DNA from 3 places in the Streptomyces sp. NRRL B-24572 genome. Region 3 is predicted to be linked to each of the others. Evidence: riboswitches for the same ligand, from Rfam matches in the RefSeq annotation. Region 3 holds a riboswitch; each other region holds the start of a gene.
The links. A riboswitch is a leader RNA that binds a small molecule or an ion and turns the genes downstream of it on or off. The one in region 3 is predicted to bind cobalamin.

Region 1 (7,903 bases), on a different contig from region 3:
CCCCACCGTCCCCACCAGGTCCGCGAGCTCGCGCGGCGGATGCGTGCGGGTGTCGCGGCCGTCGACCGTCACCCGTCCGGTCAGGGTGCCGCCCGTGAAGTGGGGGACGAGGCCCGACACCGCGCCCAGGAGGGTCGACTTGCCCACGCCCGACGGGCCGACCAGGAGGACCAGTTCGCCCTCGGGGACGGTGAGGTTCACGTTCCGGAGCGTCGGCTCGGCGTCCTCCTCGTAGCGCACCGAGACGTTTTCGAAGCGGATCACACGATCTCCTTGGGTTTCGGCGCCACCCACGCCGGGAGCAGGCCCACCAGGACCGACGCCGCCGGCCACAGCGGCAGCTCCGGAGCCTCCAGCGGGACGACCCCGGGGTGCAGTGCCTCCGGCGCGTACGCGTTCGCCCGGATCATCAGGACCGCGACCGCCGCCCCGGAGCCCGCGACCAGCCACGCCCGCGCGCCCCAGAGGTCGGGGCGGTAGCGCGTACGGACCGTCCGCCGCCCGCCGAGCCGCAGCCCGGCCATCGCCGCGACGAGCCCGGCGAGGAGGAGCGGGAGTCCGTATTCCGCGCCCTCCGCCGCCAACAGGCCGTACGAGCCCGCGCAGATGCCGAGGAGACCACCCAGGGTCAGGACGTTCGTGGTGCGGCGTACCGCCGCCGGGACCCGGGCCGTCCGTCCGTAGCCCCGCGCGTCCATCGACGCCGCCACCGCGATCGACCGTTCCAGCGCTCCCTCCAGGACCGGCAGCCCGATCTGGAGCACCGCCCGCACCCCGCCCGTGGGCCGGCCGCGCAGTCGGCGGGCGGTCCGCAGCCGGACCACGTCGGCGACCATGTTCGGCGCGAAGGTCATCGCCACGACGACGGCGACCCCGGCCTCGTACAGCGCCCCCGGCAGCGACTTGAGGAGTCGTGCCGGGTTGGCGAGCGCGTTCGCGGCGCCCACGCAGATCAGCAGGGTCGCCAGCTTCGCGCCGTCGTACAGCGCGAACACCAGCTGCTCGACCGTCACCCGGCCCCCGATCCGCACCCCCTGCGCCCAGTCCGGCAGCGGCACCTCGGGGAGGGTGAACAGCTCGTGCTCACCGGGGATCGGGGAGCCGAGGAGGAGGGAGAAGACCAGCCGCAGCGCCACGACGAACAGGCCCAGCTTCACGAACGCGCCGTACGAGCGGGCCCAGGGCGCGTCCGTACGCCGCGCCGCCACCACATAACCCGCCACCCCGACGAGCAGTCCGAGCAGCAGCGGGTTCGTGGTCCTGGACGCGGCGACGGCCAGGCCGAGCGCCCACAGCCACCACGCGCCCGCGTGCAGGGCGTTGGCCCGGCTCGCCTCGGGGGCCGTGAACACGCTCCGGGCCGACGCCGTGGACACGCTCCGGGCCGTACTCATCCGCGTCATCCGCGCCGGCGGGCCTTCCAGATCGCCGCCCCGCCCAGGGCCAGGACCGCCGCCCCGCCCGCGAGTACGCCGAAGGACGGGCCGCCGCCCTTCCCGTCCGGAGAGGCCGGAGCCGTCGGCGCCGGGGTCTTCTTCCCGGTCTCCTCGACCTGTTCGCCGCAGCCCTTCGCCGGGTACCCCGCGATCCCGCACAGCATGGCCGCGCTGTCGTACCGCAGCGGCTTCGCCACCGCCGCCAGCGCCTCCGCGCCCGTCGCGTCCTCGCGGACCTCCGCGCAGCCGACCTCGATCGGCTTCTTCGGCGGGGTCTCCCCGGGCGGCGCGTCCACCGGGCCGCCGAAGTCGACGACGACCGCGATCCGCTTCGTCCCGTCCTTCTTCTCCACGCCCCCGCAGATCCCCGGGAAGTCGGGGGCCACGGAGGGCCGGGAGGTGTCCTCCGTGCCGTTGCTGATCGCGAAGCGGAAGCCGAGGGCGTCGCCGTCCGCCGGCCGGGCGGTCGCCGGGCCCTGCGTGGCGTACGCCCAGGGCTTCCCGCCGTCGCTCTCCCAGAACGACCAGTAGCGGTAACCGGCCGCCTGTGCCGGAGCCGCCGCGGCCAGGGCCAGGAGCGCCCCCGCCGCGGCGCCCGCGGCCCGTATCCCCGTACGGCTCACTTCTTGCGGCCGCTCACGAGGAAGCCGATGCCGACGCCGACGACCATGCCGATGCCGATGATCCACCAGACGTCGAAGCCGGACTCCCCCTCGTCGCTGGTGGAGGAGGCGGAGGTGTCCGGGGCCTTGGGCGCGGGGCCGGTGGCGTTGAGCTGCTCGACCAGGTCCACCGTGCCGAACTCGCGCGGGTCGGTGTCCGTCGCACGGGCCGCCAGGATCAGCTGCGCGTACGCGGCCGGGCCGCCCTCCTTCGCCCAGGCGGCGGAGTTCTTCTCCAGCCACGCGAGCGCCGGTTCGGCCTCCTTCGCGGCGCCGGCGGCGGCGAGCGCGACGACGGCGTCGGCGGTGTTGCCGACGTCGGGCTGCTCGGTGGTGTCGGTGGCGCCGGGCATCGGCGGCAGGGCGAGGTGGCCGGTCTTCGCGAGGGCCTTCGAGAGGTACGAGGCGCCGTTCAGCGCGGCCCGCTCGACGGTCGGCTTCGACAGGTCGGTGCAGGTCGGCGGCTGCTCGGGGGAGGCCTTGGTGGCGACGACGCTCTTGCCGAGCCCGGCGAGGGTGGCCGCCGCGGTGGCGTCGGCGTTGGCGAGGAGCTTGCCGGTCTTGTCCGGCTGGTACGCGAACGCCCCTGCGCCGTCCTTGTCGGAGCAGGGCAGGGCGAAGGAGAGGAGCGCGTCGTACGGGGTGCGGCCCTCGGCGGAGGTGAACTGGCCGGGCCGCACACCGATCGCGGCGAGCGCGCCGACGACGACCGACGTGGAGTTGGCGTCGCTCGCGCCGCCGACGCCGTAGCCCCAGCCGCCGTCCTTGTTCTGCACGGTCCGCAGCCAGTCGGAGCCGGCCTTGACGGCCTTGTCGATCTTCTCCGGGGCGGCGGACTGACGGCGCACGGCGCGGAGCGCCTGGACGGCGACGGCGGTGGCGTTGGTGTCCCGCATCGTCTTCGCGTCGCAGGCCTTCGTCACGTCCGCGCGGTACGAGGCGAACGAGCCGTCGGCGCACTGCTGGCCCAGGAGCCAGTCCACGGCCCGGTCGGCGGGCTGGTAGCCGGTGCCGCGCTGGGCGAGGAAGGCGAGCGACTGCCGCCAGACACCGTCGTACGTCGGGTCCTTCGTGCCGTACAGGCCGGGCACGGGGGTGCCGACGGAGGGCGACGGCGAGGGCGCGGCGGAGGCCGCCCCGGCGGCGGTGCCGAGCACGACTGCGGCGGCGGCGAGCGCGGCGGCGCCGCGGCGGACGGTGTTCATGGGGCCCTCTCCTGCGGCCGGGCACCGGCACGCCTCGGGGGCACCAGGCTCCGGCTCCGTATTCCTCGACGGTGCCGGCGGTCATGTCCCGGGCGGGGCATTCCGACTCACCGCTCCCCGAGGAGCGGCTCACGGCTGCGCGGTCAGTGCCGGATTTTCACCGGCTTCCCCCCGTACGGGCATGATGACGACCCGCTCACTCTACCGGCCCGTACGCCCGCCGCCCCGGGGGTGCGAGGCGCCTCACACCCGGCCGGAAGCGGGTCCGCCGATCGTCTGCCGGGAGAGTGATCGCTGTGCCATGCTGGCGCCGCCACGACGACATGCCGACGGCGTCTTCACGGGGGTGCGGAATGCGGGCGTTGACCGGGAGCGACCCGCGGGGGATCGGTCCCTACCGGCTCCTCTACCGGTTGGGCGAGGGCGGCATGGGCCGCGTCTACCTGGGCCGTTCGCGGGGCGGCCGAACGGTCGCGCTCAAGGTGGTGCACGGCGCGCTCACCGGCGACCCGGGCTTCCGCACGCGCTTCGCCCGTGAGGTGCGGGCCGCCCAGTCCTTACGCGGCGCCGGCACGGTCCCGGTCCTCGACGCCGACCCCGACGCCGAGGTGCCCTGGCTAGCCACCGCGTACGTGCCCGGTCCTGCGCTCTCCGAGGCGGTCCTGGCGCACGGACCGCTCCCCGAACCGGCCCTCTGGCGGCTGCTCTCCGGCCTCGCGCACGCCCTCGACGGCGTGCACCGGGCGGGGCTCGTGCACCGGGACGTCAAACCGTCCAACGTGCTGCTCTCGTCGTCCGGACCGCTGCTCATCGACTTCGGCATCGCGCGCTCCGCCGACGAGACGGCCCTGACGGGGACGGGTCTGGTCGTCGGCTCGCCCGGTTTCATGTCGCCGGAGCAGGCGGAGGGGCGGACGGTCGGGCCCGCCGCGGACCTCTTCTCGCTCGGCGCGGTCCTCGCGTTCGCGGCGACCGGGCGCGGGCCCTTCGGCGGCGGCTCGGTGGCGGAGCTGCTCTACCGCCTCGTCCACCACGAGCCCGACCTCGCCGGGGTCGAGGGGCCGCTCGCGGAGCTCGTACGGCGCTGCCTGGCCAAGCGGCCGGAGGACCGCCCGCCGGTGGCCGAACTCGCCGCGACCGCGGACGCCCACCGGGAGGAGTCGGGGAGCTGGCTGCCGGCGCCGGTGGTCGCGGCCATCGCGCAGAAGGCGGAGGAACTGCTCAACGCGGAGGCGGAGTTCGAGCCCGAGCCGGAGCGGGAGCCTGCGTCGGCGCCTCCAGCGGGCAGGGGACGGGGAACGGAGCCCGAGCCCGATCCGGAGCCCCGGCCGGGCGCGGCGGAGACCGCCGCCGACCCGGGGCCGGCCGCCGTCACCGTCGCCCAGCCGCGCACCGGGCCGCCCCGGACGGCCGTCCTGCCCGCGCCGGAGCCCGCCCCGAAGCCGGTCCGGGCGCGCGCCACGGGGCCGTCCGCGCCGACGCCCGCCCGGTCCTCCGCGCCTGCGCCCGCCCGGCCGTCCGCGTCCGCGCCCGCCCGGTCCTCCGCCGTACCGCGTGCCCGCGCCGCCACCCGCGGGCCGGCCGTCGGGGCGCGGGCCCGGGCCTCCTCGACGGGGACGGGGGTGCCGTCCGCGCGGGAGCGTGCCGTGCGGACGCTGACCACGGGTCTGGGGAGGCCGGTCCTCGGGCTGTTCTACCTGGTGCCGATGGTGGTCTTCCTCGTGGGCGGGGTCGACCTCATGGACAAGGCGGTGGCGTACCCCTCGGTCTCCGACCAGGCGCAGGGCCCCTACCAGTGGGCGATGGACGACTGGTGGCGCGTCCCCGCGACCCTCCTCCTGATCGCCGCGATGGTCGGACTCCAGGGCTACCGGGGGCGGCTGCTCACGGTCCCGCCCGGCCGGGTCCGGCTGTGGTCGGTCGGGATCGCCCTGTACTGGATCGCGCTGATCGCCGTACTGACCCTGCACGTCCTCTGGTTCCTCTTCGTCCACAACGGTTACGACTACTACGAGCACGGCGGGCAGCACTGGTTGTGGTGGGTGGCGGGCCCGTCGATGCTGCTCGGCGGCGGCATCTCCCCGCTGGTCCTGGTCATGTCCCTCATCCGCCTGTTCAAGGCCTGAGGCGGGGACTCACACCGCGACGTACGCGACCGGGTCCGTGCCCGCCACCGGCTCCGCGCGGCCGAGCTTCACCAGGCGGCGGAGGTGGGCCTCGGCCTCGCTGACGGCGATGTTGCGGGAGCCGTAAGGGATCTGGTCCCAGGGGCGGTTCCACTCCATGCGCTCCGCGAGCTGCCACGGTGTGAGCGGGGTGGCGAGGAGGCCGAGGAGGCCGGTGAGGCGTTCCTCGTGGTGGTCGAGGAGTTCGCGCACCCGGCCGGCGGCGTCGGTGAAGGCGTACTGGTGGGCGGGGAGGACCTCGGCGACCCCGAGGCGGCCGATCCGTTCGAGGGAGTCGAGGTAGTCGCCGAGGGGGTCCGTCTCCGTGGCCTCGTCGGGGTCCTCGTACAGGCCGATGTGCGGGGAGATCCCGGGCAGCAGGTGGTCGCCGGAGAAGAGCCGGCCGTGGCCGGGCAGCCGGGAGGGGTGCTCCTCCTCCAGGTGGAGGCAGACGTGCCCGGGGGTGTGGCCGGGAGTCCAGATCGCGCGCAACCGCCGCCCGGCCAGGTCGAGGAGTTCGCCGGGGACGATCTCGCGGTCGGGGAGGGCCGAGCGGAGACCGGGCAGGGTCCGCATCCTGCCTGCGGCGCGGGCGGCCCGCAGCGGGGCGATGTGGTCCTCGGGGGCGCCGACGGCGGCGAGTTTGCGGGCGAGGTAGTCGAACCAGGTGCCGGGTTCGGACGCGCGGGTGCGGCGGACGACGGCCGTGTCGGCGGCGTGCATGGCGATCCAGGCCCCGGACTCCTCGCGGACCCGGCCGGAGAGTCCGTGGTGGTCGGGGTGGTGGTGGGTGATGACGACCCCGTGGACCTCCGTGACGGAGAGGCCCAGGGCGCCCAGACCGCCGGTGAGTTCGGTCCAGGAGGCCGGGTCGTCCCAGCCCGTGTCGACGAGGACCGGGCCGCGGTCGGTGTCGAGGACGTGGACCAAAGTGTGGCCCAGTGGATTGTCCGGGATGGGCACCCGCAGGGACCAGACGCCTCCGCCGTGCTCGGTCACCTGGGGCACCTGTGTCATGAGCGTCCTCGTCTCTGCGTACCGGTACGACCATTGCCCACCATAACTAGAACTGACTGTTCGTCAGAAGAGCCTGCGGGGCGGAGACTTTTCCCCGCCGCTGACCTGCAATCGAGTCGTCACGATCGGTTGTTGTCGGTCGACGTCGGCCCCCCTCGTGCGGCCCACGCGCGGCCCGACTGAGAGGGGGCTGAACCCTGCTCCTGCGCACTGGGCGAGGGTGTGCCCGACGACCGCGCCGCACGGGTCGCCGATGGCCGCCGCCGAGCAGTGGCCCGACCCGTGGTTCGAGCGCCGGGAGCCCGCCGCGCCCGCCGGCTGAGGACTATGGACCGTCAGGAGCCGTGCGCCATAGGCCGGTTGGGGTCGAGGCGCTCTTGCGGACTGGTCTTACGCTGGAGGCATGGCCATCGATCCCTTGTTGAGACAAGGCCCCGACTCGACGGATCTGGTCCTGCGCGCGGGGCCGGCCGGGCGGGTGTGGAACGTGCTGATGTCGGTGGGGCCGGCGCTGTTCGTTCCGCTCGCCTTGGGTGTGCCGACCCTGGTCGTCGCCCTCTGGATGGCGCTGGCCGGGGCGCGGGCGTCGACCGTGTTCGTGGTGGTGGGGGTGATCGCCGGGCTGGAGTACCTGATCGGCTGGCCGGCGATGGCCTTTTCCCGGGCCCGGGACATCCTGCGGATGGAGTTCGCGCCGGCCGAGGCGCCCGCGTCCCTGCGGTTGGTCCGGGCTGCCGGGCCGGACGTCTGGCTGCCCGTCACGACCCTGCGCGAGGTGTGGCTGACGCACAAGGTGGTGGAGCCGTACCAGGGGGACTACAAGCCGGCCGTCTCCACGCTCGCGCTGGAACTCGTCCTGGGGGACGCCCGGGAGCGGATCGAGCTCCCGTTCGGCGGCGACCCGCGGCGGCTCGCCGACGCCTTGAAGGCTCTGCTCGGCCCGGCTGGGGTTGTGGTGCTGCTGCGCACCGAGCGCAGCACGCGCGAACGGCCGCAGCCCAACTCCGGCTGGAACTCAGGTGGTTCGGCCTCGGCCAACTCGGGTGGCGGCTAAGCCCTGGCTGTCCGTGGCGCTCCCCGACCGGGAGTGCCCGTCGATGCAACCGGCGGCGGGTGGTGCGGGCAGCCTGCCGCGACCCGGGCGCGTCGAGCCGCCGGGTCGACTATTGCGGGCGTTCGCCGGCTTCGGGGCGGCGGCACTGGACGGCTACGTGGGCGCCCTCCTGCTTGAGGATTCACCCCTGCGGCGCGCGGCTGTGGCAGCGATCAGCCGCTGGAACGGCGACGTGCCGAACCGTTCGGCGTGCCGCCGGAGACCGTCTACCAGTGGCGCCGGAAGCGCACCGGCCCGCCCGGCTTCCGGTCGGCGAAGTCGGCTTCCTCGCCGGGTGGTTGCACGTCGGCTGTCAGGTGAAGCC
Region 2 (10,195 bases), on a different contig from region 3:
AGGACCTCGCCCGGTGGGCCGCTCGCCACCACCCGGCCCCGGGCGAGGACCACGAGCCGGTCGCAGTACATCGCCGCGAGGTTGAGGTCGTGCAGGGCGACGACGGCGGTGAGGCGGAGGTCGGCGACGAGGGCGAGGAGGTCGAGCTGGTGCTGGATGTCGAGGTGGTTGGTGGGTTCGTCGAGGAGGAGTTCGCGCGGTTCCTGGGCGAGGGCGCGGGCGATCTGGACGCGCTGGCGTTCGCCGCCGGAGAGGGTGCGCCAGGGCTGCCGGGCGCGGTCGGTGAGCCCGGTCCGTTCGAGGGCGGTGCGGACGGCGGCCTCGTCCGCCGCCGTGGGCGGCGTCCAGGCCCTGCGGTGCGGGATGCGGCCGAGGCGTACGACGTCGGCGACGGTCAGGTCGGTCTGGGTGTCGGCCTGCTGCTCGACCGTGGCGAGGCGCCGGGCGACGGTGCGGCGGCCCAGCTCGGCGAGCGGGTCGCCGTCGAGGGTGACGACGCCGGAGTCGGGGGCGAGGACGCCGGCGAGGAGGCGCAGGAGGGTGGACTTGCCCGAGCCGTTGGGTCCGAGCAGCCCGGTGACGGTGCCGGGGGCGAGGGTGATGCCGACCCCGTCGAGGACGAGGGTGCCGCCGGCCGTGCGCGAGACCCGCTCGGCACGGAGTCCGGCACCGCGCCCGGCACGGGGTCCGGCGTCGGCGGAGGCGGTCTCGGTCATCGCGTGCTCCTGGTGCGGTACAGGACGAGGACGAAGGCCGGTACGCCGATCAGCGAGGTCACCACGCCCACCGGCACCTCCTGCGGGTCGAGGACCGTGCGGGCGAGCGTGTCGGCCCAGACGAGGAACACCGCTCCGGCCAGGGCGGTGACCGGCAGCAGCCGGGCGTGCCCGGGGCCGGCGAGGGCCCGGGCGGCGTGCGGCAGGACGAGGCCGACGAAGCCGATCGCGCCGGCGGCGGAGACCAGGGCGGCCGTCAGGAGGGCGGTGACGCACAGCAGGACGAGCCGGGTCCGCGCGACGGCGACGCCGAGCGAGGCGGCGGCCTCCTCGCCGAAGGCGAAGGCGTCCAGGGTCCGCGCGTACCCGCCGCAGACCAGCAGGGCCCCCGCGAGGACGGCGAGGCACACCCACACGTCGCTCCAGCCGGCCCCGGCGAGCGAGCCGAGCAGCCAGAAGAGCACGCCCCGGGTGGTCTCCGCGTCGGCGGCGGTCATCACGACGAAGGAGGTGAGCGCGGAGAAGAGCTGCATCGCGGCGACGCCCGCGAGCACGACCCGGTCCGTCGAGCCGCCGAGGGTGTGGCTGAGCAGCAGGACGAGCGCGAAGGAGACCACGGCCCCCAGGAACGCCCCTCCGGTGACGGAGAGGAGGCCACCGCCGATGCCGAGGACGACGACGGCGACCGCGCCGGTCGAGGCGCCGGAGGAGACGCCGAGGACGAAGGGGTCGGCGAGCGGGTTGCGCAGGAGGGACTGCATCACCGCCCCGCAGAGGGCGAGGCCGGCGCCGCAGACGGCGGCGAGGAGGGTACGGGGCAGCCGCAGGTCCCAGACGATCCCGTCGCGGATCGGCGAGAGTTCCGAGACGCCGCCGCCGAGGTGGGCGGCGACGACGGACCCGACCTCGCCGACGCCGATGTCGGCCGGGCCGATGGTGATGGCCACGGCCACGGACAGGGCGAGCAGGACGAGGCCGGCCGCCGCCCACAGGAGCGCCGTGGCGCGTACCGGCCGGGTCGGCCGGGTTACCAGAGGGGGCGCGCTCACTTCGCGAGACCGTACGTGCGGAGCGCTGCCGCCACCTTCTCGATGCCCTCGACGGTGCGGATCGTGGGGTTCAGTGCCTGGCCGCTGAGCAGGACGTACCGCTTGTGCTTCACGGCCGTCATGTTCCGGGTGACGGGGTCGGACTCCAGGAACTCGATCTTCTTGGCGGCGCTCTCGGCGGACTGCGCGCGGCGGGTCAGATCGCCGAGCACGAGGACGTCGGGATCGCGGTCGGCGACGGTCTCCCAGTTGATCTGGGGCCATTCCTCGCGCGTGTCGTCGAAGACGTTCTTCGCGCCGAGCGCGTTCGTGACGATCCCCGACGCTCCGCAACAGCCCGCCATGTAGGGCGATTTGGCGTCGGAGTACCAGTAGAGGACGGTGGCGTCGGTGAAGTCGGCCGCCGCCGTGGCCTTCGCCACCCGGGCCTTGAGCCCTGCGACGAGCTTCTCGCCCCGCTCGGGGACCGCGAACACCCGGGCCAGGTCACGGATCTCGCCGTAGACCGTCTCCATGGTGAGGGGGCGGGTGCGGACGCCGTCGCCGTCGCCGCTGTTGTCCTTGCCGACGCAGTCGCTCGGCGAGAGGTAGGTGGGGACGCCGAGCTGCTCGAAGCGCTCGCGGGGCGCCACCCCGCCCTTGCCGAGGGTGTACGCGAACGAGGCGGCCGCGAAGTCGGGTTCGGCGTCGAGGACCTTCTCGAAGAAGGGGTAGCGGTCGGCGAGGCGCGGGACCTTCGCGTTCTCCTCCTCAAGTCCCTTGAGCACCGGGTCCGTCCAGGTGGCGGTGCCCACCATGCGGTCGGCGAGGCCGAGGGAGAGCATGATCTCCGCCGCCCCCTGGTCGAGGGCGACGGCCCGGCGCGGGGCGCGGTCGACGCGGACCGGCCGTCCGCAGTCGTCGGCGAGGGTGACGGGGTAGCCGCGCTCCGGGGCGTCCTTCGCCGAAGCCCCGGAGGGCCCGCAGCCGGTCACCGCCGCGGTGAGGAGCAGGACGCCGGCCAGGGCGAGCACGGCGGAGCGGACGGGGTGTGCGAGCGGCACGGGGACTTCCTCTGCGTCCACGGCTCATGCGCGGAGCCTGTCGTACGGTGCTCCCCGGACGGCGGCGTGCCGCCGGGGCCGCCAGCAGGTCTTCGGACTCGGGGTCAGCCGGACGGAGCGCCTTCCCGGGCCCGTCGTGCCGCCCAGTGGCCGATGCTCCGCCCGTCGCCCTCACCGCTGCGCGTCAGTTCCGGTCTCGCACCGGATTCCCTGACCCGTGCACGTACCCGTTCAGGTGCGTACAAAGGTGCGACTGGCCTCGGCACAGTACCACCGGCCGGTGATCGCACCCCGGGAGCCCGGCCGGTCCGCACCCGCAGGCCGCCGGCCCTCGCCCGCAGACCGCCGGTCCGCGCCCCCGCGCCCCGGACGGCGTCAGAAGCGCAGCTCCTTGGCCTCGAAGCGGCCCTCGCCGAGGACCAGGACGAAGGAGACCTGCTGCCCCTCGGAGACCGTCCGCTCCTTGCCCTCGATGTCCTCGGCGCTGAAGTACACCTGCTCCTCGGAGCCCACGGGGACGACGAAGCCGTACCCGCCGAGACGGTTGAAGGACTGCACGAATCCGATGCTTCTGCCTTCCACGGCGGCCTCCTCGTCGGCTCTGGCGACGCGGTCGAGGGTGTCCGCGCCTCAGGGGACATGTACCCCGCCCGCCCGTCCTTCGCCACCGCCGTCGTCCGGGAGGACCCGGGAGGACCAGCGCCGCCGTCCGGGCGGACCACCCCGGATGATCTCGTACAATATTCAACAGAGGCCCGCTGCCGGAGATCCCCCGTGTCCGTCAGCGGGCCTCGCCGCACCCATCGGGCCGGACACCGCCCGGGTACGCGATCCGCGCCGTGATCCTGGCGATGCGCCGCGCCGACTCCTCCGGCGAGGCCACCGGCTGGACGATGTGGCTGACGGTGAGCCGCACGATCGTCTCGACGGCGAGCCCCCGGGACTCCTCGTCGACATCGGGCCAGGCCTCGATCGCGTACGCGTCGAGCATCGCCATCGCCGTGCCGAAGACCGGCTCCGGGCGGGTGGTGAGGTAGGCGAGGAGGTCGTCCTCGCCGCCGCGCGCCGCGAGCAGGACGCTCTTGATGAGGGGGTTGTCCACGGCCTGCTGGAGCGTGTAGCCCACGCCCGCGACGGCCGCCGCCTCCAACTCACCCCGGTGGGCGTCGAGTTCACGCTGTATGCCGAGCAGGAAGCCCTCCAGCTCACGCTGGATCAGGGCGTTGCCGATGGCCTCCTTCGAGCCGAACTCGTTGTAGAGCGTCTGGCGGCTGATGCCGGCGGCCCGCGCGATGCCGGCCATGCGCAGCACGCCCCAGCCGTCGGCGGCGACGAGCCGGTAGGCGGCGTCGAGCACCTGCTCTCGCAGGAGGGACCGAACACTCTCGCGGAAACGTGTCATCGTGCCCCCACTTTATCCACGGGGCACTGTCCAAAGCATTGACGTTCTCATGGGAATCCGTCTATGAACTGGACAGTAGTCATGGAAAGTGTCCACCCGCCGCGTCCACCTCCCCGAGGAGCCGGTCTTGGCCCTGCACAGCGACTCCCCCGACGCCCCCGCCACCTGGCGCGACCCCAAGCGCTGGCTCTGGCTGTTCGGCCTGCTCATCCCGGCCTTCCCCTTCCTCTCCTGGGGACTGGTGAACGCCACCGGGCTCCGCGTCTTCTGGTGGACCGGGATCCTCGTCCTGTACGTGATCTTCCCGCTCGTCGACCACCTCATAGGCAAGGACTCCGCCAACCCGCCGGACAGCGCGATCGCGCACCTGGAACAGGACCGCTACTACCGGTGGTGCACCTACCTCTACCTCCCCGTCCAGTACGCCGGTCTCGTCCTCGGCTGCTGGCTGATCACCCGGGGCGACCTCGCCCTCGTCGACCGGATCGGGCTGACGTTCACCCTCGGCGGGGTCGCCGGCATCGCCATCAACACCGCCCACGAGCTGGGGCACAAGACGGAGGCCCTGGAGCGCAGGCTCTCCCGGATCGCGCTCGCCCAGACCTGGTACGGCCACTTCTACGTCGAGCACAACCACGGCCACCACATCCGCGTCGCCACCCCCGAGGACCCGGCGAGCGCCCGGCTCGGCGAGAGCTTCTGGCGCTTCCTGCCCCGGACCGTCCTCGGCAGCCTCACCTCGGCCTGGCGCCTGGAGAGGCGCAGGCTGGGCCGCCGGGGCCGGTCGGTGTGGAGCCCGCGCAACACGGTCCTCGGCTCCTGGGCGCTGTCGTTCGTGCTCTTCACGGGGCTCGCGCTCGTCTTCGGCCCGGGGGTCCTGCCGTACCTCGCGATCCAGGCGGTCTTCGGCTTCTGCCTGCTCGAAGTCATCAACTACACCGAGCACTACGGCCTCAAGCGGGAGCGCACCGCGAGCGGCCGGTACGAGCGCTGCGCCCCGCGCCACAGCTGGAACAGCGACAACGTCGCCTCGAACGTCTTCCTCTACCACCTCCAGCGGCACAGCGACCACCACGCGAACCCCACCCGGCGCTACCAGTCGCTGCGCCACTTCGACGAGGCCCCCGAGATGCCGACGGGGTACGCGGGGATGATCGTCCTCGCGTACGTGCCCCCGCTCTGGCGCCGCGTCATGGATCCCCGGGTCGTCGCCCATTACGACGGGGACGTGACCCGCGCGAACCTCCAGCCGTCCCGCCGGACCCGCCTGCTCGCCCGGTACGGGACGACGACCGGCTGACCTTTCCCCCCAGGGGATGGTTTACCCCCGAAGCACCCTGGAGCCCCGCCAAAAGCTCGTACAATACCGATCAGTCGGTTTGATGTCGTCGAGTGGGTGCTGCTGGAGCCGTTGGTGACCAAACAAGAGCGGGCCGCGCGGACCCGCGACGCGCTCATCAGGTCGGCGGCCAGGGAGTTCGAGCAGCATGGATACGCCCTGGCCACACTGTCCGCGATCAGCGCGGGAGCGGGCGTGAGCCCCGGCGCGCTCCACTTCCACTTCGAGAACAAGGAGGCGGTCGCCGACGCCGTCGAGTGCGAGGCCTCCACCGTCCTGCGCCGCACCGCCCGGATCGTGTACGCACACCGGTCGAACGCCCTGCAGAACCTCGCCGACACCTCGCACGCGCTCGCCCGCCTGCTCCGCGACGACGTCGTCGTCCGCGCCGGGTTCCGCCTCAGCTGCGCCAATGACACCGGTACGGAGCTCAATCTGCGCCAGGAGTGGCAGAGCTGTGTGCAGCAGCGGCTCGCGGAAGCCGCCGACGAGGGCCTGCTCGCCGCCGGCACCGGGCGCCGGCAGGACCTCGCCCGTACGATCGTGGCCGCGACGATCGGTCTGGAGGCCCTCTGCCGGGACAACGGCGATTGGCTGTCCCCCAAGACCGTCACGGGACTGTGGCGCACGCTGCTGCCGATGCTGGCGGGCCCCGAGTCGCTCGCCGGACTCGAACCCGCGGGAAGTCAGAGCTTGTAGCCGCCCGACACGTCCACGCAGTGACCCGTGATCCAGCGCGCGTCCTCGGAGACGAGGAAGGCGACCACGTCCGCGACCTCGGCCGGCGTCCCGAGCCGGTCGAGGGCAGAGTGCGCCGCGAGGGCGGCGCTCTCCTCCGGCGTCGTGCGGCGATGCGCGTTCATGTCCGTCGCGACATAGCCGGGGGCCACGGCGTTCACCGTGATCCCCCGGGACGCCAGCTCCTTGGCGAGGGTCGGGGTCATCGTGTCGACGGCCCCCTTGGTCATCACGTAGGTGACGGACTCGGGGAAGGCGCGCTTCGTCGCCGCCGAGGAGACGTTGACGATCCTGCCTCCGTCGCTCAGGCGGTCCAGGCCCCGCTGGATGAGGAAGAGCGGGGCCTTGACGTTGATCGCGAAGAGCCGGTCGAAGGTCTCGGTGGTCAGCTCGTGGATCCGGCCCGAGCCGCTCGCCGCCGCGTTGTTGACGAGGATGTCGAAACCCGGACCGGCGCCCTGCTCGGCGAGACCCGCGTCCAGGGCGGCGTAGAACGTGTCCACGGCGTCCGGCGCCCCCAGGTCCGCGCGGAACGCGAAGGCCCTGCCGCCCGCCTCCTCGATGGTCTTCACCGTCTCGCGGGCGGCCGCCTCTCCGGTGCCGTAGTGCACGGCCACCAGGGCGCCGTCCCCGGCCAGCCGCTCGGCGATGCCCCTTCCGATGCCGCGGCTCGCCCCGGTGACGATCGCGGTCCTTCCGGCCAGCGCAGACATGTCGGCCGTGCCTTCTTTCTGTACGGGGACGGTTCTCGTGCACGGGGACGGTTCTCGTGCACGGGGACGGTTCTCGTGCACGGGGACGGTTCTCGCCGTACCGAGACCGTTCTCCGGGACGGTTCTTCGTCAGGACTGGTCGAGGAGGCCCCGGTACCAGGGCATGTGGTCCGCGATCGTCGCGGTGAAACCCGACCCCGGGTCGCAGCCCCACCCCCGCCACGGGCGGTCGTCCTCGAACCAGTGGTCGCTGGCGAGCATCGCCAGGTGGTGCTGCGCGAACGGGAGGTCCGCGAGCAGTGCGCGGGCCTCGGCGATGTCCACCGCAGGCCCCCGGGCCCCGGACCGGCCGGCGAGGAGCGCCTCGCCGACCGCGAGCAGCTCCGCCACCGGGACCGGCTCCGGGTGGTTGACGTAGCAGGGGCCCGCCTGCGTCTTCGGGGAGAGCGCCGCGCCGAGCAGGGCCCGCGCCAGGCTGTCCACGTCGATCAGGGAGTGCAGCGAGGAGCCCCCGTCGAGCGGTCCCGGCAGGGCCGCGAGCAGCCGGACGAAGCCCGGTATCAACTGCCGGTCACCCGTGCCGTACACGAGGTGGGGCCGCAGGACGGTCCCGCCCGCGTCGAGGACGTACCGCTCCCCCGCCGCCCGGGTGCGGCTGGTCACCGAGCCCGGGGCGAGCGGCAGGGTGCCGGGGGCCGCCGCCCGGAAGGGGCCGCGGCCGTGGACGGAGGCGGTGCTCAGGGAGACGATCCGGGTCACCCCGGCGCGTACGGCCGCGTCGACGAGGGCCCGGGCGCCCTCGTCGTTGACCGCGTGCGCCACGTCCTCGTCCGCGCCGATCGCCGAGGCGCAGTGGATGAGCACGTCCATGCCCTCGCAGGCGCGGCGCAGCGAGTCGGGGTCGCGGAGGTCGCCCGGGGCGACCTCGACGCCCGGGCCCGCCGGCGGCACGAGCGGGCGGCGGGCGAGGAGCCGCACGTGCGCCGGCTCCGGCGCGGCCGCGGCGTTCGCCGCCACCCGGCCGCCGATGAATCCGGTCGCGCCGGTGATGAGGATGCGTGGGCCCATGGTTCCGTTCCGGTCGGGTTCAGCCCGTCAGGCGGGTGCCGAGGCCGGCCCCGGCCACCGCCAGGTCCCGGGACGGGGAGGTGAGCGTGCTGAGGAAGACGAGCTCGCCGTCCTGCAGGCCGGTGACCCGGACGGTGGTCGCCTCGGGGTCGTGGCCGGGCAGGATCTCGGTCTCGATCCAGCAGGGGCTGTCGAGTTCGGCGTACCGCGAGAAGGAGACGTCCATGTCGGTGGGCAGGTAGGCCCTGCTGCCGAGGGTCGCCGTCGCCGCCTGCCGGGCGGCTTCGAGGAGCACCATACCGGGCACGTGGTCGTTCGGGCGCCGGAAGAGGGTGGGGTGGGCGGTGTTGAGGCGCAGCTGCCACTGGCCGGGGCGGGTCCCCGGGGCGAGGACGACGTCCTTGCCGTGCTCGCGGCCGACGAGTTCCGGTGCCACGGCCGGTATCAGCGGGACGGGCCGGTCGAGTGCGGCCATCCGCTCGCCCCGGATCCTGCGGTACGCGAGGGCGGAGGTGCAGCGGGCCAGGGTGCCGCCGGTGGCGAGGTGCCGGCCGTCGCGGGTGAGCACCATGGTCGTGCGCAGGTTCCGCAGGCTGCCGCGGCGGCTGTCGAGATCGGAGCAGATGACGTCGACGGTGACGTCGGAGGAGAGGCCGCTGACGGCGAGCGCCTCGGCGTCGGCCGTGTAGTGGAGGCCCCACATGACGAACTGATCCTCGACGGGTACCCCGAATTCGGCGTGGGCGACGAGCATGGTGGTCTGGCGTATCGTCTCGGCCACCAGCACGGGGTCGTGGCGGTCCCCTGCCACCGGAGAGAAGAAGGGATGTGCGGCAGGCCAGTGCGCGGAGACGGAGAACCGGTTCTCCGTCAGCTGGGTCCAGCCCGTGGGGATGATGTCCGCGGGATCCGCTCGGTGCACGAACTCCCCGGGGACGCACGCCGTCACTCCTCGAAGGTTCTGATCCATGGATCCCCCTAGCATCCCCGCGCCCCCGGGCGGCGTGTCCGCCCGACTTAGAATACGTACAGCGCGGTTTTCTTTTCAATGCTTCAGGTCACACGACGAGCACAGACAGCGACACAGCGGGAGGCGCCTTGGCGCAGCAAGCGCGTGCAATCAAGACCCGGCAGGCGATCCTGCAATCGGCCGCGGCCGTCTTCGCCGAGCGGGGCTACGAGCGCACGACCATCGGAGAGATCCTGGTGCGCGCCGGGGTGACCAAGGGAGCTCTGTATTTCCACTTTGCTTCCAAGGAAGACCTCGCCCTCGGCGTGCTCGACGCGCAGATGCTCGACGTGCCGCTGGCGCCGCAGGCCATCAAGCTCCAGGAGCTCGCGGACCAGGCCTTCCTCCTCGCCCACCGGCTGCAGCGCGACGCCCTCGTGCGGGCGAGCGTCGCCCTGGCCCTGGACAGCGGTGCCACCGGCGTCGACCGGGTCGCCCCGTTCCAGGCCTGGATCGACCAGGTCTCGGAGATCCTGATGGTCGCGAAGGCGCGGGGCGAGCTGCTCGTCCACGTCAACGTGACGGACACGGCCTCGCTCTTCTCCGGCGCCTTCTCCGGGGTCCAGGCGATGTCCCAGATCCTGTGCGACCGCAACGACCTGATCCATCGCGTCGCGGTCCTCCTCCAGCACTTCATGCCGAGCATCTGTGCGCCGGCCCTGCTGACCGGACTGCACCTGACCGAGGATTACGCGAAGAAGCTCGGCGCGGAATACGAGGCGAACCGGCGCCGCAGGGACGAAGCGAACTCCATGGAAACTCCCCATTAAGAAAACCGACTGCACGGTACTCGGAGCGCCCCGACGCAGAACAGCGTCGGGGCGCTCTGGCGTCATGGCACTGAGTGTGTTTTGCTGAGGGTACTCAGTGCCAAAAGCGTCTAGGGGAGCTCCACATCATGGGTAAGGACTTCGACCTGTATCGGCCCTCCGAGGAGCACGACATGCTCCGGGAGTCGGTGCGTGCCCTCGCGGAGGCGAAGATCGCCCCGTTCGCGGCGGCGGTGGACGAGGAGGCCAGGTTCCCGCAGGAGGCCCTGGACGCGCTGGTCGCCAACGACCTGCACGCCGTGCACGTCCCCGAGACCTACGGCGGCGCCGGCGCCGACGCGCTGGCCA
Region 3 (10,195 bases):
CTCGCCCATCCGCCTCGTCCGCCCGCCTCGGATCGCGGAGTTGACCCACGATTGGTCTAGACCTAGACCGCTCCTCCCCTCTAGCATCGACGATCGCGATCACGAGGGGGAGACAGGCGATGCTGGAGGCGCTCGGCGTGGAGGAGTCGGCGGAGGCCGTCTACCGCCTGCTCCTGGAGCGGCCCGAGTACGGCGTGACGGACGTGGCGGCCCGCCTCGGCCGCCCCGAACCGGAGGTCCGCGAGGCGCTCGCCCGGCTCGCGGACCTCAAGCTCGTCCTCGTGGACGACTCGTCCGGCAGGGCCGAAGCCCTCACCCCGGACGTCGGCTTCTCGTTCCTGCTCTCCCGCGCCGAGGCCGAACTGGGCAGGCACAGAAGCCGGTTCGAGCAGGCCGGCCGGGCGGCGGCCGGCTTCCTCGCCTCGTACGCCGACCACCCCGGACCGGCCGCCCGGCACGACCTCGTGGACCGCATCACCGGACTCGACAAGGTCCGCGAACGCCTGGAGGACCTGGCCGCGAACGCCCGCGCCGAGTGCCTCTCGCTTCTGCCCGGCGGCGCCCAGCTCCCCGACACGATGGACGCGAGCCAGCCGCTCGACCGGCTCGCCCTGGAACGCGGGGTGAAGATCCGCTCGATCTACCAGGAAAGTTTCCGCAACGACCCGCCGACCGTCGACTACGTGCGCTGGTACTGCGGGCTCGGCGGCGAGGCGCGGACCGTCCCCGTCGTCCCGATGCTCATGGTGGTCGTCGACCGCGAGGCCGCGCTCGTCCCCGTCGACCCGGAGGACGGGCGCGCGGGCGCCCTCGAAGTGCGCAGCCCCGGCCTGGTCCACGCGCTCGCGGTGCTCTTCGACCGGCTCTGGGACGCCGGCACCCCCTTCGGCGAGACCCCGCGCCGCGACGCGCACGACCTCTCCCCGCAGGAGCGGGAGTTGCTGATGCTCCTCGGCATCGGCTGCACCGACGACATCGCGGCCCGACGGCTCGGCGTCTCCCTGCGGACCGTCCGCCGGATGAGCTCGGAGCTGATGAACCGCCTGGGCGCGCGCAGCCGTTTCGAGGCGGGCGTACGGGCGGCGAAAGAAGGCTGGCTCTGACGACGGGTTCACGCCGATCCCGAAGAATCGCTTCCGTTATGCGGACAGGGGTTCCCAGCGACGGAGCAGTCCCCTAGATTTCCCCAGCATTACCGAGGTGATCAGCGAGGGGACGGAATCGCCATGCCAGATGCGTCAGATGTGACACAAGGGAAACAACCGACCATCACACCCCTGCGGGTGGTGATCGCGCTCTGCCTGTTCGCCCCGTTCGTGGCGATGCTCTGGGTGAGCTCGTACGCGAAGGTCGAACCGCTCTTCGCCGGCATCCCGTTCTTCTACTGGTACCAGATGCTCTGGGTGCTGATCTCCACGGCCCTCACCATGATCGCGTACAAGCTGTGGCAGCGGGACCAGCGCGCCCGCAAGGGAGGTGACGCGCGATGAAGGACGGCGTGAACGGCGTGGCGCTCGGCGTCTTCGTCTTCTTCTTCCTGGCCGTCACGGTCATGGGCTTCCTCGCCGCGCGCTGGCGCAAGGCCGAGAACGAACACAGCCTCGACGAATGGGGCCTGGGCGGCAGATCGTTCGGCACCTGGGTGACCTGGTTCCTGCTCGGCGGCGACCTCTACACGGCGTACACCTTCGTCGCCGTCCCCGCGGCCATCTACGCGGCGGGCGCGGCCGGCTTCTTCGCCGTCCCGTACACGATCCTCGTGTACCCGCTGATCTTCACCTTCCTGCCGCGCCTCTGGTCGGTCTCGCACAAGCACGGGTACGTCACCACCTCGGACTTCGTGCGCGGCCGCTTCGGTTCCAAGGGCCTGTCGCTCGCGGTGGCCGTCACCGGCATCCTCGCCACCATGCCGTACATCGCGCTCCAGCTCGTCGGCATCCAGGCCGTCCTGGACGTGATGGGCGTCGGCGGCGGCGAGAACACCAACTGGTTCGTGAAGGACCTGCCGCTGCTCATCGCCTTCGGCGTCCTGGCCGCGTACACCTACTCGTCCGGCCTGCGCGCCCCCGCGCTCATCGCCTTCGTCAAGGACACCCTGATCTACATCGTCATCGCGGTGGCGATCATCTACATCCCGATCAAGCTGGGCGGCTTCGACGAGATCTTCGGCAAGGCGGCCGAGGCGTACAAGACGATCAACCCGGCCACCGGCAAGCCGAAGGGCGCGCTCGTGCCCGGCGAGGCCGGCCAGTGGACGTACGCGACGCTCGCGCTCGGCTCGGCGCTCGCGCTCTTCATGTACCCGCACTCCATCACGGCGACGCTCTCCTCCAGGAGCCGCAACGTGATCCGCCGCAACACCACGATCCTGCCGCTGTACTCGCTGATGCTGGGCCTGCTCGCGCTGCTCGGCTTCATGGCGATCGCCGCCGACGTGAAGGTGACGAACGGCCAGCTCGCCATCCCGCAGCTCTTCGAGACCATGTTCCCGGACTGGTTCGCGGGCGTCGCGTTCGCCGCGATCGGCATCGGCGCGCTCGTCCCCGCCGCGATCATGTCGATCGCCGCGGCCAACCTCTTCACCCGCAACATCTACAAGGACTTCATCAGGAAGGACGCCACCCCGGCCCAGGAGACCAAGGTCTCCAAGCTGGTCTCCCTCCTGGTGAAGGTCGGCGCCCTCGTCTTCGTCCTCACCATGGACAAGACGGTCGCGATCAACTTCCAGCTGCTCGGCGGCATCTGGATCCTGCAGACCTTCCCGGCGCTCGTCGGCGGTCTCTTCACCCGCTGGTTCCACCGCTGGGCGCTGCTCGCCGGCTGGGCCGTCGGCATGGTCTACGGCACGGCCGCCGCGTACGGCGTCGCCAGCCCGACCCAGAAGCACTTCGGCGGCTCCGCGGCCGAGATCCCCGGCATCGGCGAGATCGGCTACATCGGCCTCACCGCCTTCGTGCTCAACGTCCTCGTCACGGTCGTCCTGACCTTCGTCCTCAAGGCCGTCAAGGCCCCCGAGGGCGTCGACGAGACCTCCCCCGAGGACTACACGGCGGACGCGGGCGACGCCGGTGTCCGCGACCTGCCGACGGTCGGCGCCGGAGCGCACTGACCGGAAGAACGCGCCGCAGGGGCCCGGGATCTCACCAGGAGAACCCGGGCCCCTGCGCATGACCGCGCGCGGCAGACTGGAGCCCATGGACTTCACGATCAGGGCGGTACGGCCCGAGGAGTACGAGGAGCTCGGCGACCTCACCGGGTTCACCTATCTGAATGACGGGCTGCTGCTGCACGGCGAGGACGACTTCTACCTGGCCGTGCTCCGCGACACGGCCCGGCGGGCGCGCGAGAGCGAGGTGCTCGTCGCCGTCGACGCCGACGGCGGGATCATCGGCGGGGTGACCTTCGCGGAGGGCGGCACCACCTGGGCGGACATCGCCGTCCCCGGCGAGGCCGAGTTCCGGATGCTCGTCGTCGCGCCGGCGGCCCGCGGCAGGGGCGTCGGAGAGGCCCTCGTACGCGCCTGCGTGGACCGGGCGCGAGCCCTCCCCGGCTGTACGCGCCTGGTGCTCTCCACGGCCGATCTGATGGTCTCCGCGCACCGGATCTACGAGCGGCTCGGCTTCGTCCGCACCCCCGAGCGGGACTGGGAGCCGATCCCCGATCACTCGCTGCGCACGTACGCCCTGGAGTTGTAACTCCCGGGACCGACACAACATGTGGGGGGTGCCAAGAGCGGCGCCCCCCACATGTATGCTCGTCCTCGCTGTCGACGCAGGGGAATCCGGCGCGAATCCGGAACTGTCCCGCAACGGTGTGCTTCGTGCGGTTTCGTGCTTCGTACGGAGTGAGTCCGAAGACCTGCCGGCAGCGCGCCCGGTCCGTCCGTTCCGGGTGCCACAGACGTCCGGGCCTCGCGGAGTTGGGTCGGTGGACGCGGCGCGCCCGCGCGTACGGGGTGCCCGCCTGCCCGCCTTCCCGCCCGAGGCCCCGAGCCGAGCGAGGGAGAGCCCCCACGTGACCATCGCGCCCGCCGATCCGGCCGCAGCGATCGAGACCGACGGCCCCGGGACCGTACTCCTGCGGACCCTGACCGATCTCACCGCCGACCTCCCGGACACCGACCCCGGCAAGGTCGCCGCCGCCGCCCTCCGCGGCCGCAGCGCCACGTCGGACGAGGCGGAGCTGCGCGAGCTGGCCACCGAGGCGGCCGCCGGCCTGATCGCCGAGGACCCCGCGTACTCCCGGCTCGCCGCCCGGCTCCTCACCATCACCATCGCCGACGAGGCCGCAGGCCAGGGCGCCGTCTCCTTCTCGGCCTCCGTCGCCGTCGGTCACCGCGAGGAGCTCATCGCCGACCGCACCGCCGAGTTCGTCGCCCAGCACGCCGAGCGGCTCGACGCGACGATCGACCCGGCCGGCGACGACCGCTTCGGCTACTTCGGTCTGCGCACCCTCTACTCGCGCTACCTGCTGCGCCACCCGATCACCCGCAAGGTCATCGAGACCCCGCAGCACTTCATGCTGCGCGTCGCCTGCGGCCTCGCCGAGGACGACTCGGTCCGCGCGCTCGACGAGGTGGCCGCGCTGTACGGCCTGATGAGCCGTCTGGACTACCTCCCGTCCTCCCCCACGCTCTTCAACTCCGGCACCCGCCACCCGCAGATGTCCTCCTGCTACCTCCTGGACTCCCCGCAGGACGAGCTGGACTCCATCTACGACCGCTACCACCAGGTCGCGCGCCTCTCGAAGCACGCGGGCGGCATCGGCCTCTCGTACTCCCGCATCCGCGCCCGCGGTTCGCTGATCCGCGGCACCAACGGCCACTCCAACGGCATCGTGCCGTTCCTGAAGACCCTCGACGCCTCCGTCGCCGCCGTGAACCAGGGCGGCCGCCGCAAGGGCGCCGCCGCCGTCTACCTGGAGACCTGGCACGCGGACATCGAGGAGTTCCTGGAGCTCCGCGACAACACCGGCGAGGACGCCCGCCGTACGCACAACCTGAACCTGGCGCACTGGATCCCGGACGAGTTCATGCGCCGCGTCAACGCCGACGCCGAGTGGTCGCTCTTCTCCCCGTCGGACGTGCCCGAGCTCGTCGACCTGTACGGCGAGGAGTTCGACGCCGCCTACCGCAAGGCCGAGGCGGCGGGCCTGGCCCGCAAGACCATGCCGGCCCGCGACCTGTACGGCCGGATGATGCGGACCCTCGCGCAGACCGGCAACGGCTGGATGACCTTCAAGGACGCCTCCAACCGGACCGCGAACCAGACGGCCGAGCCGGGCACGGTCGTCCACTCCTCCAACCTCTGCACCGAGATCATCGAGGTCACCAACGACGGCGAGACGGCCGTCTGCAACCTCGGCTCGGTCAACCTCGGCGCGTTCGTCGTCGGTTCGGACATCGACTGGGAGCGCCTGGACGAGACCGTCCGCACGGCCGTCACCTTCCTCGACCGGGTCGTCGACATCAACTTCTACCCGACCGAGCAGGCGGGCCGCTCCAACGCCAAGTGGCGTCCGGTCGGCCTGGGCGCGATGGGCCTCCAGGACGTCTTCTTCCAGCTGAAGCTGCCGTTCGACTCGGCCGAGGCGCGCGCCCTGTCGACGAAGATCGCCGAGCGGATCATGCTGGCGGCGTACGAGGCGTCCGCCGACCTCGCCGAGCGCAGCGGCCCGCTCCCCGCCTGGGACAAGACCCGCACCGCCCGGGGCGTCCTGCACCCCGACCACTACGACGTCGAGCTCAACTGGCCGGAGCGCTGGACGGCCCTGCGCGCGCGCATCGCCTCCACCGGCATGCGCAACAGCCTCCTCCTCGCCATCGCCCCGACGGCGACCATCGCCTCGATCGCGGGCGTCTACGAGTGCATCGAGCCGCAGGTCTCCAACCTGTTCAAGCGCGAGACGCTGTCCGGCGAGTTCCTCCAGGTCAACTCGTACCTCGTCGACGAGCTGAAGAAGCTCGGCGTGTGGGACGCGCAGACCCGCGAGGCCCTGCGCGACTCCAACGGCTCGGTGGCCGGCTTCACCTGGGTCCCGGCCGAGGTCCGCGAGCTGTACCGCACGGCCTGGGAGATCCCGCAGCGCGGCCTCATCGACATGGCGGCGGCGCGCACCCCGTTCCTGGACCAGTCGCAGTCCCTGAACCTGTTCATGGAGACGCCCACCATCGGCAAGCTGTCGTCGATGTACGCGTACGCCTGGAAGCAGGGCCTGAAGACGACGTACTACCTGCGCTCCCGCCCGGCGACCCGGATCGCCCGCGCCGCCCAGGCCGCCGCCCCGATCCCCGTCCAGCAGGCGACCCCCGACGCGGACGCCATCGCCTGCTCCCTTGAGAACCCCGAGTCCTGCGAGGCCTGCCAGTAATGAGCTCCACCGAGAAGAAGAACCTCCTGGACCCGGGCTTCGAGCTCACGCTCCGCCCCATGCGCTACCCGGACTTCTACGAGCGCTACCGGGACGCCATCAAGAACACCTGGACCGTCGAGGAGGTCGACCTCCACTCGGACGTCGCCGACCTCGCCAAGCTCACCCCCGGTGAGCAGCACATGATCGGCCGTCTGGTCGCGTTCTTCGCGACGGGCGACTCGATCGTGGCGAACAACCTGGTCCTGACGCTGTACAAGCACATCAACTCCCCGGAGGCGCGGCTGTACCTGAGCCGTCAGCTCTTCGAGGAGGCGGTGCACGTCCAGTTCTACCTGACCCTCCTGGACACGTACCTCCCCGACCCGGACGACCGTGCGGCGGCCTTCGCGGCGGTCGAGAACATCCCCTCGATCCGCGAGAAGGCGCAGTTCTGCTTCAAGTGGATGGACTCGGTCGAGAAGATCGAGAAGCTGGAGACGGCCGCCGACCGCCGCCGCTTCCTGCTGAACCTGATCTGCTTCGCTGCCTGCATCGAGGGCCTGTTCTTCTACGGCGCCTTCGCGTACGTGTACTGGTTCCGGTCGCGCGGTCTGCTGCACGGCCTGGCGACGGGCACCAACTGGGTCTTCCGCGACGAGACCATGCACATGAACTTCGCGTTCGAGGTCGTGGACACCGTCCGCAAGGAGGAGCCCGAGCTCTTCGACGACGCGCTGCAGCAGCAGGTCACGGACATGCTGAAGGAGGCCGTCGAGGCGGAGCTGCAGTTCGGCCGTGATCTGTGCGGCGACGGCCTGCCGGGCATGAACACCGAGTCGATGCGCGAGTACCTCCAGTGCGTCGCCGACCAGCGGCTCGTTCGCCTCGGATTCCCGCCGGTCTTCGGCTCCGAGAACCCGTTCGCGTTCATGGAGCTCCAGGGCGTCCAGGAGCTGACCAACTTCTTCGAGCGCCGCCCGTCCGCCTACCAGGTGGCGGTCGAGGGCTCGGTGGACCTCGACGAGGACTTCTGACACCTCCGCACATGGACGATGCCCTCCGGCCGCACGCCGGAGGGCATCGCCATGTCGCGGCCCGTCGGGCAGCACCACCGCGCCCGCGGTGGTTCAGCCGGTGCAGCCGGTGACGCTGCCGGGAGGACCACCGCCACGCCGGCCGCCAGGCCGGCCAGGGCCGGGACACGCCACAGGTGCGGCAGCCGGGGACGGGCGGCCGGACGCTCTGCCGGTACGTCAAGGGCTCCTCCTTCCACGTCAGGAGGCACCCGCGACCCTGCGAAGAGGGGCCGCAACCAGCCGACCCCCTCTTCCCCCGCCGGCGTCCTGGAGGGGCCGGTCGGGCGAGGCGTCACCGCAACGGAAGAGGGCCCCGCACTCGACGAGTGCGGGGCCCTTTCGCGTGGCTACGAGTACGTCACTCGTTCGGGACGACCGGGTAGCGCGGCGTGCCCTCTTCCATCTGGCGGAGGGCGTCCTTGCGGTCGCGCTTCGAGAGCTTGTCGATGTAGAGGAAGCCGTACAGGTGGTCCGTCTCGTGCTGGAGGCAGCGGGCGAAGTAGCCGGTGCCGCGGACCTTGATCGGGTTGCCCTTCAGGTCCTGGCCGGTGACCTCGGCGTAGTCCGGACGGGCCAGCTCGGCGTACGCGGTCGGGACCGACAGGCAGCCCTCGTTCGAGTCGTCGAGGTGCCGCTGGTCGGCCGGCAGGTCGACGAGGACCGGGTTGATCACGTGGCCGACGTGGCGCTTGCCCTCGTCGTCCATGCAGTCGTAGACGAAGACCTTGAGGTCGACGCCGATCTGGTTGGCGGCGAGGCCGACGCCCTCGGCGGTGCGCTGGCTGGCGAACATGTCGTCGATGAGCTGCGCCAGCTCGTCATCGAAGGAGGTGACGTCCTTGCACTCCCGGTGCAGGACGGGGTTGCCCACGACCGTGATGGGGCGCGATGTGCCGCGCTCGCGGTGGGCGGTCTCACGCTCCTCGGTGTCCTCGGTGTCGACGATGAAGCCCTCTTCGTCGACGGCGTACACGCCCGTCTGCTCCTGCTCAGTGCCCTGCTGCGACATGTCCGCCGTACGCCTTCTTCCTCGAACCGGTACACCCCGTGGTAGGTGCGATGTACAGCCTACGGGCAGCGGTCAGCAGACTTCCTCAAGATCTCGCCATTCCCGACTGTCCGGGCTGTCCGCCACCCAGCCGTCCAGAAGGCCCCGCACCAGGCCCGCCGGGGCCGCGATGCCGCACTCCCGCTCGGGGACCCACAGCTCGCCGGGCGAGCGGTGGCCGAGGGGGCCGGGGTGTCCCGGTTCGCTGTGGTCGTGCGGGTCGGAGTGCTCGCCCTCGCCCTCGGCGCTCGGCATGGTCGACTCGGAGCAGGCGCGGCAGAGCAGCCGTACGGAGGAGGACCAGTCCTCGGCGGCGAATCCGGCCTCTGCGGCGAGCTGCTCCAGGGCGTCCCGGTCGGCCTCGGTGGCGGCCTCCAGGAGGACGACCCAGGTGGGGACGGGTGAGGGCGCCCACAGCTCGATCTCGTCGAAGACGGGGTAGGAGGGGCCCGCGGTGGTGGTCCGCTCTCCGTTCGGGACGCCGTCGTGGAGGACGACCTCGCCCCAGCGGCGGCCGGAGGACGGCAGCGGGATGGAGAGGACCTCGATCCGGGCGGGGTCCAGGCGCCGGCCCCATACGACCTCGGCCTCGCCCTCGGGTGAGAGGCGGACGGCGGCGCTGCCGAGCTCCATGCCGGCGGGCTCGCCGGTGCCCGCGGCGGCGCCGGGGACCTTCAGTCCGTAGGCCTGCCAGGCGCGGCGGGCCAGCGGCCAGTCCTGGAGGGCGGTGGCGGCGATGCCCACGTTCCACCAGTCGGGGGCGCCGGTCTCCTTGTCGAGGAGCGCGACGGCGCGCAGCCCGGCGGCCCGGGCCTGCTCCCAGTCGTGCCGGAACTTGTGCAGCAGCGCCAGGTTGAACCAGGACTCGGAGAGCCAGGGCTCCAGATCCGCCGCGCGCGTCAGAAGTGCGCCCGCGTCCTCGTACCGGCCGTCGCCGATCAGCGTGAACGCGCGGTCGGTGGCCTGCCGCCACGAGGCGGAGGGCCGATGCCGTACCTTCCCGAAGATCTTCACGATTCCCGCCTGCCGGTCGCTTCACCCTCTTGTTCGCATCCAACCATGCCCGGTCGGACGCGCGCTCATTACCCATGGGTTACCCAGGGACCCCCGAGGTCACCCCAGTGGGTCCGCCCCGTGCCAGGACCCTGGCCAGGCTCTCGACGACGTCCGGGTGGTAGTCGCGCGCGGTGCCGAGCCTGAGCCGTTCCAGGGCGTCGAGGGCGGCGCCCGCGCTCTCGCCCGCGAGGTCGTCGTAGGCGTTCACGGCCCGGACGATCCGGGCGGCCGGCGGTTGCTCGCGGTACGGGTCGGCCTGCCGTTCCACGACGACGGCGACGGCCTCGGGGACGCCGGTCCTGCGGACGACCTCGCCGCCCAGGAGGGCGATCCGGCGCTGTTCCTCGGCGGGCAGGAGGGCGGTGGCGCCGCCGGCGACGGGGTCGACGAGGGAGAGCTGTCCGATGTCGTGCATGAGCGCCGCGTGCTCCAGGACGGTCAGCTCGGTCCCGGAGAGGCCGAGCTCGCGTCCGACGGCGGCGCTGAGGGCGGCGACCCGGTGGGCGTGCCCGGGCGGGGTGCAGCCGGCGATCTCGGTGGCGCGGGCGAGGGAGGCGATGGTCTGCCGGTTGACGGTGCGGACGGCCGCGTACCGCCGGAAGGAGACCTGGGTGAGCAGGAGGGGCACGGCGAGGACGGGCAGGGCCCAGAGTCCGGCGGCGGC

Region 1: another riboswitch for cobalamin. It lies ahead of CCN56_RS24375 (prenyltransferase/squalene oxidase repeat-containing protein); the one in region 3 lies ahead of CCN56_RS14680 (ribonucleoside-diphosphate reductase subunit alpha).
Region 2: another riboswitch for cobalamin. It lies ahead of CCN56_RS21795 (ABC transporter substrate-binding protein); the one in region 3 lies ahead of CCN56_RS14680 (ribonucleoside-diphosphate reductase subunit alpha).

The regions. Positions count from the first base shown of each region.
Region 1 covers NZ_MWIG01000422.1:705-8,607, forward strand. The annotation lists partial or broken gene CCN56_RS24360 (ABC transporter ATP-binding protein) at 1-264, opposite strand, end outside; gene CCN56_RS24365 (energy-coupling factor transporter transmembrane component T) at 261-1,394, opposite strand; gene CCN56_RS24370 (SCO2322 family protein) at 1,400-2,059, opposite strand; gene CCN56_RS24375 (prenyltransferase/squalene oxidase repeat-containing protein) at 2,056-3,303, opposite strand; cobalamin riboswitch at 3,377-3,514, opposite strand; gene CCN56_RS45605 (protein kinase) at 3,666-5,429, shown strand; gene CCN56_RS24385 (MBL fold metallo-hydrolase) at 5,439-6,485, opposite strand; gene CCN56_RS24390 (hypothetical protein) at 6,889-7,539, shown strand; partial or broken gene CCN56_RS44810 (DNA-binding protein) at 7,774-7,857, shown strand.
Region 2 covers NZ_MWIG01000358.1:368-10,562, reverse strand. The annotation lists gene CCN56_RS21805 (ABC transporter ATP-binding protein) at 1-716, opposite strand, end outside; gene CCN56_RS21800 (iron ABC transporter permease) at 713-1,750, opposite strand; gene CCN56_RS21795 (ABC transporter substrate-binding protein) at 1,762-2,808, opposite strand; cobalamin riboswitch at 2,895-3,020, opposite strand; gene CCN56_RS21790 (cold-shock protein) at 3,184-3,390, opposite strand; gene CCN56_RS21785 (TetR family transcriptional regulator) at 3,590-4,210, opposite strand; gene CCN56_RS21780 (alkane 1-monooxygenase) at 4,338-5,510, shown strand; gene CCN56_RS21775 (ScbR family autoregulator-binding transcription factor) at 5,625-6,248, shown strand; gene CCN56_RS21770 (SDR family NAD(P)-dependent oxidoreductase) at 6,236-7,000, opposite strand; gene CCN56_RS21765 (NAD(P)-dependent oxidoreductase) at 7,130-8,068, opposite strand; gene CCN56_RS21760 (ScbA/BarX family gamma-butyrolactone biosynthesis protein) at 8,088-9,038, opposite strand; gene CCN56_RS21755 (ScbR family autoregulator-binding transcription factor) at 9,167-9,847, shown strand; partial or broken gene CCN56_RS21750 (acyl-CoA dehydrogenase family protein) at 9,976-10,195, shown strand, end outside.
Region 3 covers NZ_MWIG01000236.1:500-10,694, reverse strand. The annotation lists gene CCN56_RS14700 (helix-turn-helix transcriptional regulator) at 120-1,103, shown strand; gene CCN56_RS14695 (DUF3311 domain-containing protein) at 1,227-1,490, shown strand; gene mctP (monocarboxylate uptake permease MctP) at 1,487-3,109, shown strand; gene CCN56_RS14685 (GNAT family N-acetyltransferase) at 3,195-3,695, shown strand; cobalamin riboswitch at 3,738-3,881, shown strand; gene CCN56_RS14680 (ribonucleoside-diphosphate reductase subunit alpha) at 4,015-6,369, shown strand; gene CCN56_RS14675 (ribonucleotide-diphosphate reductase subunit beta) at 6,369-7,385, shown strand; gene def (peptide deformylase) at 7,786-8,436, opposite strand; gene CCN56_RS14665 (hypothetical protein) at 8,509-9,489, opposite strand; partial or broken gene CCN56_RS14660 (HD-GYP domain-containing protein) at 9,569-10,195, opposite strand, start outside.